3 regions of the Methylophaga sp. SB9B genome follow, and region 3 is predicted to be linked to each of the others. Evidence: riboswitches for the same ligand, from Rfam matches in the RefSeq annotation. Region 3 holds a riboswitch; each other region holds the start of a gene.
What was found. A riboswitch is a leader RNA that binds a small molecule or an ion and turns the genes downstream of it on or off. The one in region 3 is predicted to bind cyclic di-GMP.
Positions count from the first base shown of each region.

Region 1: it holds a riboswitch for cyclic di-GMP, as region 3 does, so the genes downstream of both, E8Q33_RS11755 (VPLPA-CTERM sorting domain-containing protein) here and E8Q33_RS15945 (VPLPA-CTERM sorting domain-containing protein) in region 3, are expected to answer to the same signal.
Region 2: it holds a riboswitch for cyclic di-GMP, as region 3 does, so the genes downstream of both, E8Q33_RS00035 (hypothetical protein) here and E8Q33_RS15945 (VPLPA-CTERM sorting domain-containing protein) in region 3, are expected to answer to the same signal.

Region 1 covers NZ_SSXS01000011.1:27,152-30,434, reverse strand. The annotation lists gene E8Q33_RS11765 (DUF2971 domain-containing protein) at 1-352, shown strand, start outside; gene E8Q33_RS11760 (hypothetical protein) at 473-1,192, shown strand; gene E8Q33_RS11755 (VPLPA-CTERM sorting domain-containing protein) at 1,479-2,063, opposite strand; cyclic di-GMP riboswitch class I at 2,077-2,154, opposite strand; gene amt (ammonium transporter) at 2,405-3,283, opposite strand, start outside.
Region 2 covers NZ_SSXS01000001.1:6,933-10,215, reverse strand. The annotation lists gene E8Q33_RS00045 (hypothetical protein) at 21-545, shown strand; cyclic di-GMP riboswitch class I at 711-795, shown strand; gene E8Q33_RS00040 (hypothetical protein) at 829-1,353, shown strand; cyclic di-GMP riboswitch class I at 1,617-1,704, shown strand; gene E8Q33_RS00035 (hypothetical protein) at 1,734-2,240, shown strand; gene E8Q33_RS00030 (polysaccharide biosynthesis/export family protein) at 2,362-2,913, shown strand; gene E8Q33_RS00025 (autotransporter domain-containing protein) at 2,950-3,283, shown strand, end outside.
Region 3 covers NZ_SSXS01000004.1:9,977-13,259, reverse strand. The annotation lists gene E8Q33_RS05450 (PFL family protein) at 1-569, shown strand, start outside; gene E8Q33_RS15945 (VPLPA-CTERM sorting domain-containing protein) at 643-1,254, opposite strand; cyclic di-GMP riboswitch class I at 1,270-1,347, opposite strand; gene E8Q33_RS05440 (hypothetical protein) at 1,470-1,958, shown strand; gene E8Q33_RS05435 (EAL domain-containing protein) at 2,423-3,283, shown strand, end outside.

The sequences.
Region 1 (3,283 bases), on a different contig from region 3:
GAGAATGACCGCAGTTGCAGAGATGAATCAAGAATTTGGAGGTCTTACTAAAGAATTCACCGAAAATTTACTATGTGCGAAGTACATCGGATGGAATTACGAAAATGAAGTCAGAGTTATTGTTCCTCTAGAAACAAAAGACTCAACTGGTTTATGCTTTAGTGATTTTGAAGGCAATATGGAGCTCAAAGAGGTGATTTTGGGCCCTAGATCTGACCTGAAAATATATAACGTTGCTCAGCATCTCCACGTTTATAAAAATGAAGTCAAAGTTATGAGGTCGAGAATAGCTTTTACCAAGTATGAGGTTGTTCAAAATAAAGCAGCGCGAGTCTATGTCCATCGTCCCTAACAAATTTAAGGCGTCAACCAACTTGATTTAGTTTGATCAAGCATTTCAAACAAAAGGGCCGGAGAAAATTCTCTGGCCCTATTTGGTTACGTCGTTATGCCGCTATCAGGATGAATATATATGTTTTTTTTGAAGATTCTTAATCTTCTATTTGGGCTGGGGATATCTAGGTATGCGGTATTCCTTAATGATTCCGCTCATGAATCAATGAAAGTCTTTGATCAGGGGTTTTCTGGTGTAGTTTCTAAAATTAAAGAGCTAGGTTTGAAAAACACCCTAGACAAAATCGGTTCATTTTTTGGTTGGATGGCCTTAATTTATCTGACTTTCTTTTTTGTAGGAAAGGGATTGTTTGGTGATGGAGCATGGCAATTTTATGGCTCGTTGGTAACTTTATGGGCTGCAATAATGTGGTTTTCTATAAAGTGGTTTACTAAATTTCAGAGCTACGCACTCAATTTTCTCGTGAACGCTCTGAAATTTTTTTCATTCATCTTACTAATGCCGGTTCTTGATTTTTTAGCGAAAACAAATATGACATCATTGTTTTATAATCAAATAAGCACATTTAATGCATTATTGTTCGGGTTTGATTTTCCCCTCACAGAGAACTCAATATACCAAGCAGGGATTCTATTCGCATTTTATGTATTTATTCTCTTGGGCTATTGGGTGATCAGCTCGGTTTATTTGGGATTTATAGCTGGAGTCTCTCTAGGAGTTGTTGGCTCGGTTGTATACTTAGCTAAGGTCTTAGACATATATTGGTCAAAAAATCATCTAACTGGATTTTTTGTAATTGGTTATGTTGTAACGTCGGCAGCATTATGGTTTGCGTGAAAGCAAAATAGCTAACAACAACTTCGCGGCTGGCAACTCACTATTAAGGTGTCGGTCAACTTGAAAAGCTTCCAAGAAGCGATATTTAGGGTCCGATATTTAGGGTCAGTGTGAAAACCAAAAAAGATTCTTTTTTTACACTGACCCTAAATATTCCTAAATATTCCAGAACGTACCTGAATTTTTGGATGAGAACACCGGATGAGGTGAATAAAAAAGCCAGTTGCGAGTGGCAACTGGCTTAATTAAACCGTCAACTTATATTAGGACGGGTCAAGTGTTTGTTTTAACGTTGTTTAGCTCTACCACGTAAACCAAAAAAACCTAGCAAAGCAGATGTTAGTAGCCAAGCTGTTGCTGGAATTGGTACCGCTGATAATTGTGTTTCTCTGACCAAAAATGAGCCTAAACCTTCATTAGCAAAATCCGGATCAAGATAGCTGTTTAACGGTCGGAAATAACGATTTCCATTGCTTCGAATTATATACAATTGTGCATTTGGTACACTTGAGTTAATAACTGATCCATAAATTCCGTTGATGAAGTCAGCATAGCCTATCGCCAATGTTCCTCCTAAGTATGACCAAAGTTGGGAGTTACTATCCGTCCGCCATTGTGAGTTGGTGATTAATGCAGTTAACTCCGTGACGGTAGCATAACGCCAGCCTGACAAAGTACCTTCAAAGTTAATGTCTGCAATCACTTGATTGTAACTCATACCCCTCGTAATCGTCAGATCTAACCAATCCAATCCAGAAATACTGTCGGTCGTATAATCACCATTATCAATGATATCAATTGATGCAGAATTAGATGCTGTTGATACAAGTAAACAAACTGCAAACATTGTTGCTTTAATAAAGGTTTTCATAAATCACTCCATGTTTTGCAACCCAGCCCTGTTGGTTTAACAGCTGTAGGCTTTCCGTCCTTGGCTCACACTAAGTTTGGCAGTCAAAAATAAGAACTTTAATCTCACATAATTATAGCTCCACGAACTGTTTGAGTTGTATTGTATTTTGTTATTATTTTTCAATATTCAGGTCTAATTATTGGCACTAAAGTCGTTTGATCAGAACTGAGTATATTTAATTTTTATTAATTGAAGAGTTCAAGGGGTCAGCCAGTGAACGATCCCCTGCCAATATTTTCAGTCAATTAACTTTGAGCATTTGGGGTATGCCCCAACCTTTAGTCCTAAATATCCTCCATTTAGCGCGGCATTACCCGGACACTCATGAGTGATTCCAAGGGTTCTGGTCGTGACAGATAAAACCCTTGAACATAATCCACTTCAATCTGCCGCAGGATATTCAGTGTTGCAGCGTCTTCAACAAATTCGGCAATGGTCTTTAATCCCATGATATGGCCGATGTTGTTAATCGATGCCACCATGGCTTGGTCAATCCGGTTGTTGGCTAGCTCCTGAATGAAAATACCGTCAATTTTTAAGTAATCGACTGGTAATTGTTTGAGATAGCCGAATGACGACAGGCCACTGCCAAAATCGTCCAAAGCAAACTGGCAACCTAAGCTTTTCAGCTCCGTAATGAATCTAGCAGCATTGGCTGGATCAGCGATGGCGGCGGTTTCGGTGATTTCAAAGCAAATATTATTTGCCGGTACTTTGCGTTTCTCCAGTTGTTCCTGAATTAATTGCAGGCAGTCTTCGCGACCAATTGAGGCACCAGATAAGTTAATCGAGCAAAACACGGGCTGCTGGTTCTGGCGAAGTTGATCGCCCATCCAAGCCAGTGTGTTACGAATGACCCACTGGTCGATCTTGGGCATTAACCCAAAACGTTCGGCCGCCGGAATAAAGGCACCTGGTGGAATGATTTCTCCCTGTGGACCGATCATGCGAGTCAGAATTTCATAATGCGGCAAGGTGTTATCGCTGTTTTCAAGCGGGACAATAGTCTGAAAATAGAGCCGGAAAAGGTCTTTATCGAGTGCTTCCTGTAACCGACTGGCCCACTGAATTTGACCCTGGCGTTCCTGGGCCTGAATGTCATCCGGTTGAAACAGGTGCACCCGGTTACGCCCGCGATCCTTAGCCGCGTAGCAAGCAGCATCAGCATGGCTCAACAC
Region 2 (3,283 bases), on a different contig from region 3:
TTTTCATAAAGGAAATTACCATGAAAAAAACGATGCTATTTTTTGCAGCCTTGTTACTATCTTTTAACGCTAGTGCAGCATCTTTGACCTTAGTCGGTGATGCTGGAAATAAAGGTACAGTTGGTATTAGTTCGGGAGAAGTTGTAACAGCGTCAACATCACCATTAGCTAGTGGTGCCTTCGTTAGTGATGCGTATACAGTTACAAGTGATATAGCTGCTATTGCCACTCTATCTTTAACGTTTAATCCATTAGCCCCAACTACTGCTGTTTCAATTTTTGATGGAATGGACATTGTGGGTTTAAGCATTACCAAAATTGGTTCATTAGGTATTCTTGAGTACACATGGTTATTAGAAGCAGCAACTGAATATGTAATCAACGTATTCATTGGTAAAGCACTTTCTGGTAGTAACTACGATTTACGTTTAACCGCTGCAGGTATCAGTGAAGTTCCATTGCCTGCTGCATTGTGGTTGTTTGCACCAGCATTGTTGGGTTTTTTAAGCTTTCGCCGTAAAGCTAATAAACTTTCATTAGCATAAATTTGCAAGTTAACAATTGTTAGTTTGATAAGGAAAGGAAGCTTCCGCTTCCTTTCCAACGTAAGAATAATGAAATATTTTTACGCTATATTAAAATTCCATTAGATGAACTATCTCAATCTAATAATCAGTTTCCAGAGAAATCTGGAAAAGTTGTTGTTTCAATCAATGACTTGCCAAACTTATCGTGAGGTAAGGGCGGAAAGCCACGGATCTTTGGGTTATTTTTAAAGATGGCCGGGTTGCATTGTTTAAATTTTTTCATAATCATTAGGAAATTCTCATGAAAAAAACGATGCTATTTTTTGCAGCCATGTTGTTCTCGTTCAACGTTAATGCAGCTTCATTATCATTAGTTGGTGCAGATTCCAATGCAGGTACAGTTGGAATCGCTTCAGGTTCAGTTGTTACTTCTGGTTGGAGTGCCGGTGGTATCGGTGGCACAACCATTAACGATGTATTTACTGTTTCTTCTGATGTTGCTACCACAGGAACGTTGTCTCTGACTTTTAATCCATTAATCCCTAACAGAACTTCGGTTTCAATTTTTGATGGTGTTACAACTACATTGTTAGATGTGATCAGAATTGGTTCACTGGGTGTTGTTGAATATTCTTGGATGTTGGAAGCTGCAACAAACTATGTAATCAGCGTAATGATTGGTCGTGGCGCTGCAGGAAGCAACTACGATTTACGTTTGGACAGTGGTATTAGTGAAGTACCTGTACCAGCAGCATTATGGTTATTTGCTCCAGCATTATTAGGCTTTTTTGGTTTACGTCGTAAAGCAATGAAAGCTGCTGCATAATTTAAGAGTTAACAATATTGTTAGTTTTAAAAAAGGGAACCTCGGTTCCCTTTTTTTTGAAAATGGCATAATTTAAAAAAATGTTGTTCGATAATTCACAAAGCATCAAATGACATTTAACCTTAATTTATATGATGCTTATCACAAAGTTTTCGGTAATTAGTACCATAGTACAATTACATTTCCAGTTTTTGATTGTTAAATTGCAACTGTACTTCTGAGAGATGTTTCTGGAAGACGCTAAGCGCGAGACAGTGTCGTCTCGTTATAAAAGCCAAACTTGTCGTGAGGCAAGGTCGGAAAGCTACAGATCTTCGATACTTTAATGTTGAAGATGGCTGGGTTGCATTGCTTAATTTTTCAATTTAAAGGAAATTATTATGAAAAAAGCGATGCTGTTCTTTGCTGCATTATTGTTCTCTGTAAATGCGAGTGCTGCTTCATTAACTTTGGTTGGTGACGCTGCAAATGCGGGTGTTGTTGGTATTGGTTCAGGTCCAGTTGTTACTGCTGCTTGGAGCTCATCAGTATCTGGTGGAGAATCAGTTAATGATTCTTATACAGTTACTACTGATGCTTTAACAGGTGGTTTACTGTCATTGACATTTAATCCATTAGCTGCGGGTACATCTGTATCAGTAACTAACGGTGGAAATGTGGTTTTCCCAACAATTACACCAATATTAAATCTTGGTGTAACTGAATACTTTTGGGTATTACAAGCGGCAACTGATTATGTGATTAACATTATGATCAGTACAGCTGCAGCAGGTAGTAACTATGACCTGCGTGTAGAAACACCAATTCCAGCTGCATTATGGTTATTTGCTCCAGCATTATTAGGCTTCTTCGGCTTACGCCGTAAAGCACAAGTAGCTGCTGCATAAAACCAGATAAGTTAACAATATTGTTAGTTTTAGGAAAAGGGAGCTTCGGCTCCCTTTTTTTTGACAAATTAAGCTGTTATCATCGAATCTGAAAGTAAATTATAGCCACGGAGAAGGATTCATGAAAAAGTTACTCAGTTCAGCTTTTTTTCTAACAATAATCTCAATAACATCAAATGTTTATGCTGATGAACCCTACACACTAAACCCAGGTGATCGCTTGTTTATCTCCGTTTGGAACGAGGAAGCATTACAAAAAGAAGTGATTATCTTACCGGACAGTACAATTTCATTTCCCCTTGCAGGCCAATTTAACACTCAAGGTAGAACAGTTATTGAGTTGGAAGACGAGCTAAAAGCAAAATTATCTGACTATATATCCGATCCAGTTGTAAACATTACCGTGAATGCAGTAGCCGGTAATACCGTTCATATTATTGGTAAAGTTCTACGCCCAGGTTCGTTTTCAATGAGCCAGCCATTAGACGCTATGCAAGCTTTAAGTTTGGCAGGCGGATTAAATACCTTTGCTGAAGAAAACAATATTATTATTTTGCGACGTAATGGTGATAAACAAGAAATTATTCCAGTTCATTATGCCCGTATCAAAAAAGGTCAATCATTAGACTCAAATGTCATGTTGAAAAGTGGTGATGTAATTATCATTCCTTAATATTGAGGAATATTGGCCCACTGAAATGGAGCAAACATGAATAACAGAGTACTGCTACCTATTGCTCTGGTTTTGGCCAGTCAATCCACATTGTTAACTGCAGCAGAATACGTAATTGGAGCAAAATTTTCTCCTACATTCACTTACGATGATAACGTTCAGCTTCGTGAAGATAAAGAAGGGAGTTTCTTTACTCGTATTCAACCAACTCTTGTATTATCAAGAGCTGAGGCTAACTCGAAAATTACTTTTAATACTGGATTAAGCGTTGAAAGATATACAGATTTGAAAGATCTGGACCGAGAAGATCCTTTTGCAAACTTTTCAGCCGGTTGGAATACTGAACGTAGTTCATATGGTTTATCTGCCA
Region 3 (3,283 bases):
TTAATCTGCCATTTGGTATTGTCGACTTGTCTTTGGCTCCGACACCGAATCGTAACGACAGTGTTGGTGAAATCTTTGAAGCGATTGGTTTACCGGCCTTCGGTGCTCCAGGTAGTACGGCATTTTTGTCGATGCTTAATGATGCAGTGAAAAAAGGTGGCGCGTTTGCCAGCTCACATGTCGGCGGATTGAGTGGGGCGTTTATTCCGGTTTGTGAAGATTTAACTATTGCGGAATCTGCAGCCAATGGCACCTTGAGTCTGGAAAAACTTGAAGCCATGACGGCAGTTTGTTCAGTCGGTCTGGATATGGTGGCAATTCCTGGTGATACCTCAGCTGAAATGATTTCAGCGATCATTGCGGATGAAATGGCAATTGGTGTGATCAATAAGAAAACGACAGCCGCAAGGTTGATTCCAGCGCCTGGCAAAAAAGCTGGTGATATTGTGCGTTTCGGTGGCTTGTTAGGTGAAGGTCCGGTGATGGCCGTCAATATGGGCAGTCATGAAAATCGCTTCGTTCGTTTAGGTGGTCGTATTCCGGCACCGATCCAAAGCTTGGTCAATTAACCAGACTCTTGTACTAAGAATTAAAAAGCCGTGACAGAAACTGCCACGGCTTTTTTTTAAAAGATGAAGGTAATTATAATTGTAGGTTTTTCGCTTTTCTACGCATTGCTAAAAAACCCATCAAACCAGAACCAAATAACCAAACTGCTGCTGGTAGTGGAACGGCTGAGACATGAATGTTATCCAGCATCGCTCCAACATTATCACCACCTAAGTTTCTAAAGGATAATTTGTCTCCATCCACTAAATCCACCAGGAAAGTATAGGTATGCCAATTTTCATCCCAATCTAAGAGAAGATTGTTAAGAAGTGCTCCCGCACCAAACAAAACAGAAACTTGGTCAGCAGGTCCATTACGCTGATTGCCAGACAATGCAAAACTTACTTTGTATTTACCAGCAGAAAAACCATCTTTAGAAGTCAAAATCCCTGCGTCACTAGTTGAACCGTCGAGGTCTACGCAAAAGCTACCAGTTAAACACGTGATTCCCCATTGATTACCGTTTTTGATTAAATCGACAGTACCGTCGGTGACGTCCCAATTAACGAAGCTGTTATAGTTTAAAACTGAATTAGCCTGACCTTCACCTTCAAAACCATCATATAGACTGGAAATGGTTGCAGCAAAGGAAACTGGAGCAAAACATAAGGCAGATAAAGCTAAAATTTTTACTAAATTTTTCATAGTTACATCCTCAATTTTTGCGGCTCAGCAATCTCAATTTTGAGACCTGAAACTTTCCGTCCTTAATTTGCATTAAGTTTGGCAAAAATTAAAAATAAATGTGTCATATAAAGAGTGACACAAATTCAAACTAATCCTTATTTAAACTTTTTTTAATTGTACTTTGGTACCAACGAACTTAATTAATCACCTACTGTGTATCCGGTAACTTATTAATGCATAAACTAGTTTTACAAATCATTATCCGTCAATGGGATAAATCTCAGCTCTCAGAGCAGCACAAGCAACCAAGAGAAGATTTACCGGATCAATATCCGCTCAGTTCAGCCACTGTTGCTTTATCTGATGGGCGGATTATGCTCGATCAACATGGTGATGATATCTCTGGAAATCGCATTAATTATCAGCTGATAGATGAAAATTCTTTTTTAATTGATCGTTTGCGTATTGATCTAAAAACCAAGACAGTTGAATTTAAATCTCGATTGCAGGCAGATGAACCGCCAATATTGCTGACTACGATAAATGAGGGCTGGATACAGTGTCAGTATCAATGGCGCTATCGGGTTGAGGAAGGTGGTTTTATTTACTGGCTTTACGAAAATGTAGTCATCAACGTCGGTTTTTTTAATGAAATAGATACAAATTTTTTTATCTACAAACCACCTCAGCAACGTTTTGAAAGCCTAGTGGCAAACCAGTAGTCGTCAACCTGCTATAGCAAGGTGGCTATGAACTCTTCCGATGATTGATAGCTGATGTTAAGCAAAGGAAGAGGGTAAATTCCCATACTGTGATGGACTTGCTTAGTTTTGTTATCGCTCAGGTATACAATCCATATCAAGCTACAAAATCATTTTATTATTCAATTAGTTTAATACGAATCGTAGTTGGGCAAACATCCTGTTATAAGGTGAATAATATCCCTTGTAACATTACGGTAATATGCCTAACATGCCCGGGATTTTAGGGTGATAATAGTTAAATAGATCTTAACGTTCTCATTCAGTAAATATTTTCCGGTCTGATGAGCCTCTGTTTTCAATCGTATAGTCTTATCAAACAGTCCCACAAATTATAAAAATCAATAACCTATTTTTATTGTTGATTAAGGTATCGAATAAATTTCCAATGAACCGCTCTTCCAAAACTTATCAGAACCCTAACCGTGATTAGTCGTTTAGCCGATACTTCACCGGTTGCGATTGTGAAGTTTTGTCTGCAAGAAAATAATCAGTTAGCCATACTCGACAGCACTGCGATAATTGTTGATATTTTTGGTTTGAATGCAGAGACGATAATCGAAAATCCTTCATATGCCTGGGAACGTATTCACCACGAAGACCGGGCAAAAATTCTGCAGGAAATGTCTGAATCTGCCCAAGCAATGCAGCCGTTAAATCGTGTGTGGCGTGTTTTACACCCTCATAAGGGTGAAGTTCTGGTTGACTGCAAAGCAATGCCAGAAGTCATTGATGAAAAGGGCATCGTTTGGCATGGGTATTTTCAAAATATCACCGAGATAAAACGGGCAGAGCAGGAAAATCAGGCGCATCTACATTTTCTTGAATGTATGGATCAGGTTAATCGGGCAATTCAAGGCACCAATAATCTCGAACAGATGATGAGTGATGTGCTTGAGGCTATTCTAAGCTGCTTTGATTGTGATCGGGCATGGCTGGTTTACCCTTGCGATCCGCAAAGTGCGACATGGAGTGTCCCCATGGAGCAGACAACGCCAGAATATCCGGGGGGAATGCAGGCTGGGGAAGAATATCCGATGTTTGCTCATATGGCTGAGACCATGACAACTTTCTTGTCAGCCAGCGAACCGGTGACCTTCCAATTAGATGTTGAGAGTCCCGATTCACCTGATGTCATCAAGGATTATCAAGTACGCTCGTTAATTGGTACGGCAATCTACCCTAAACTCGGCAAACCATGGGTATTTGGTTTACATCAATGTTCTTATGCACGAGTGTGGAGCAACGACGAAAAACGTTTATTCAATGAAATAGGCCATCGAATA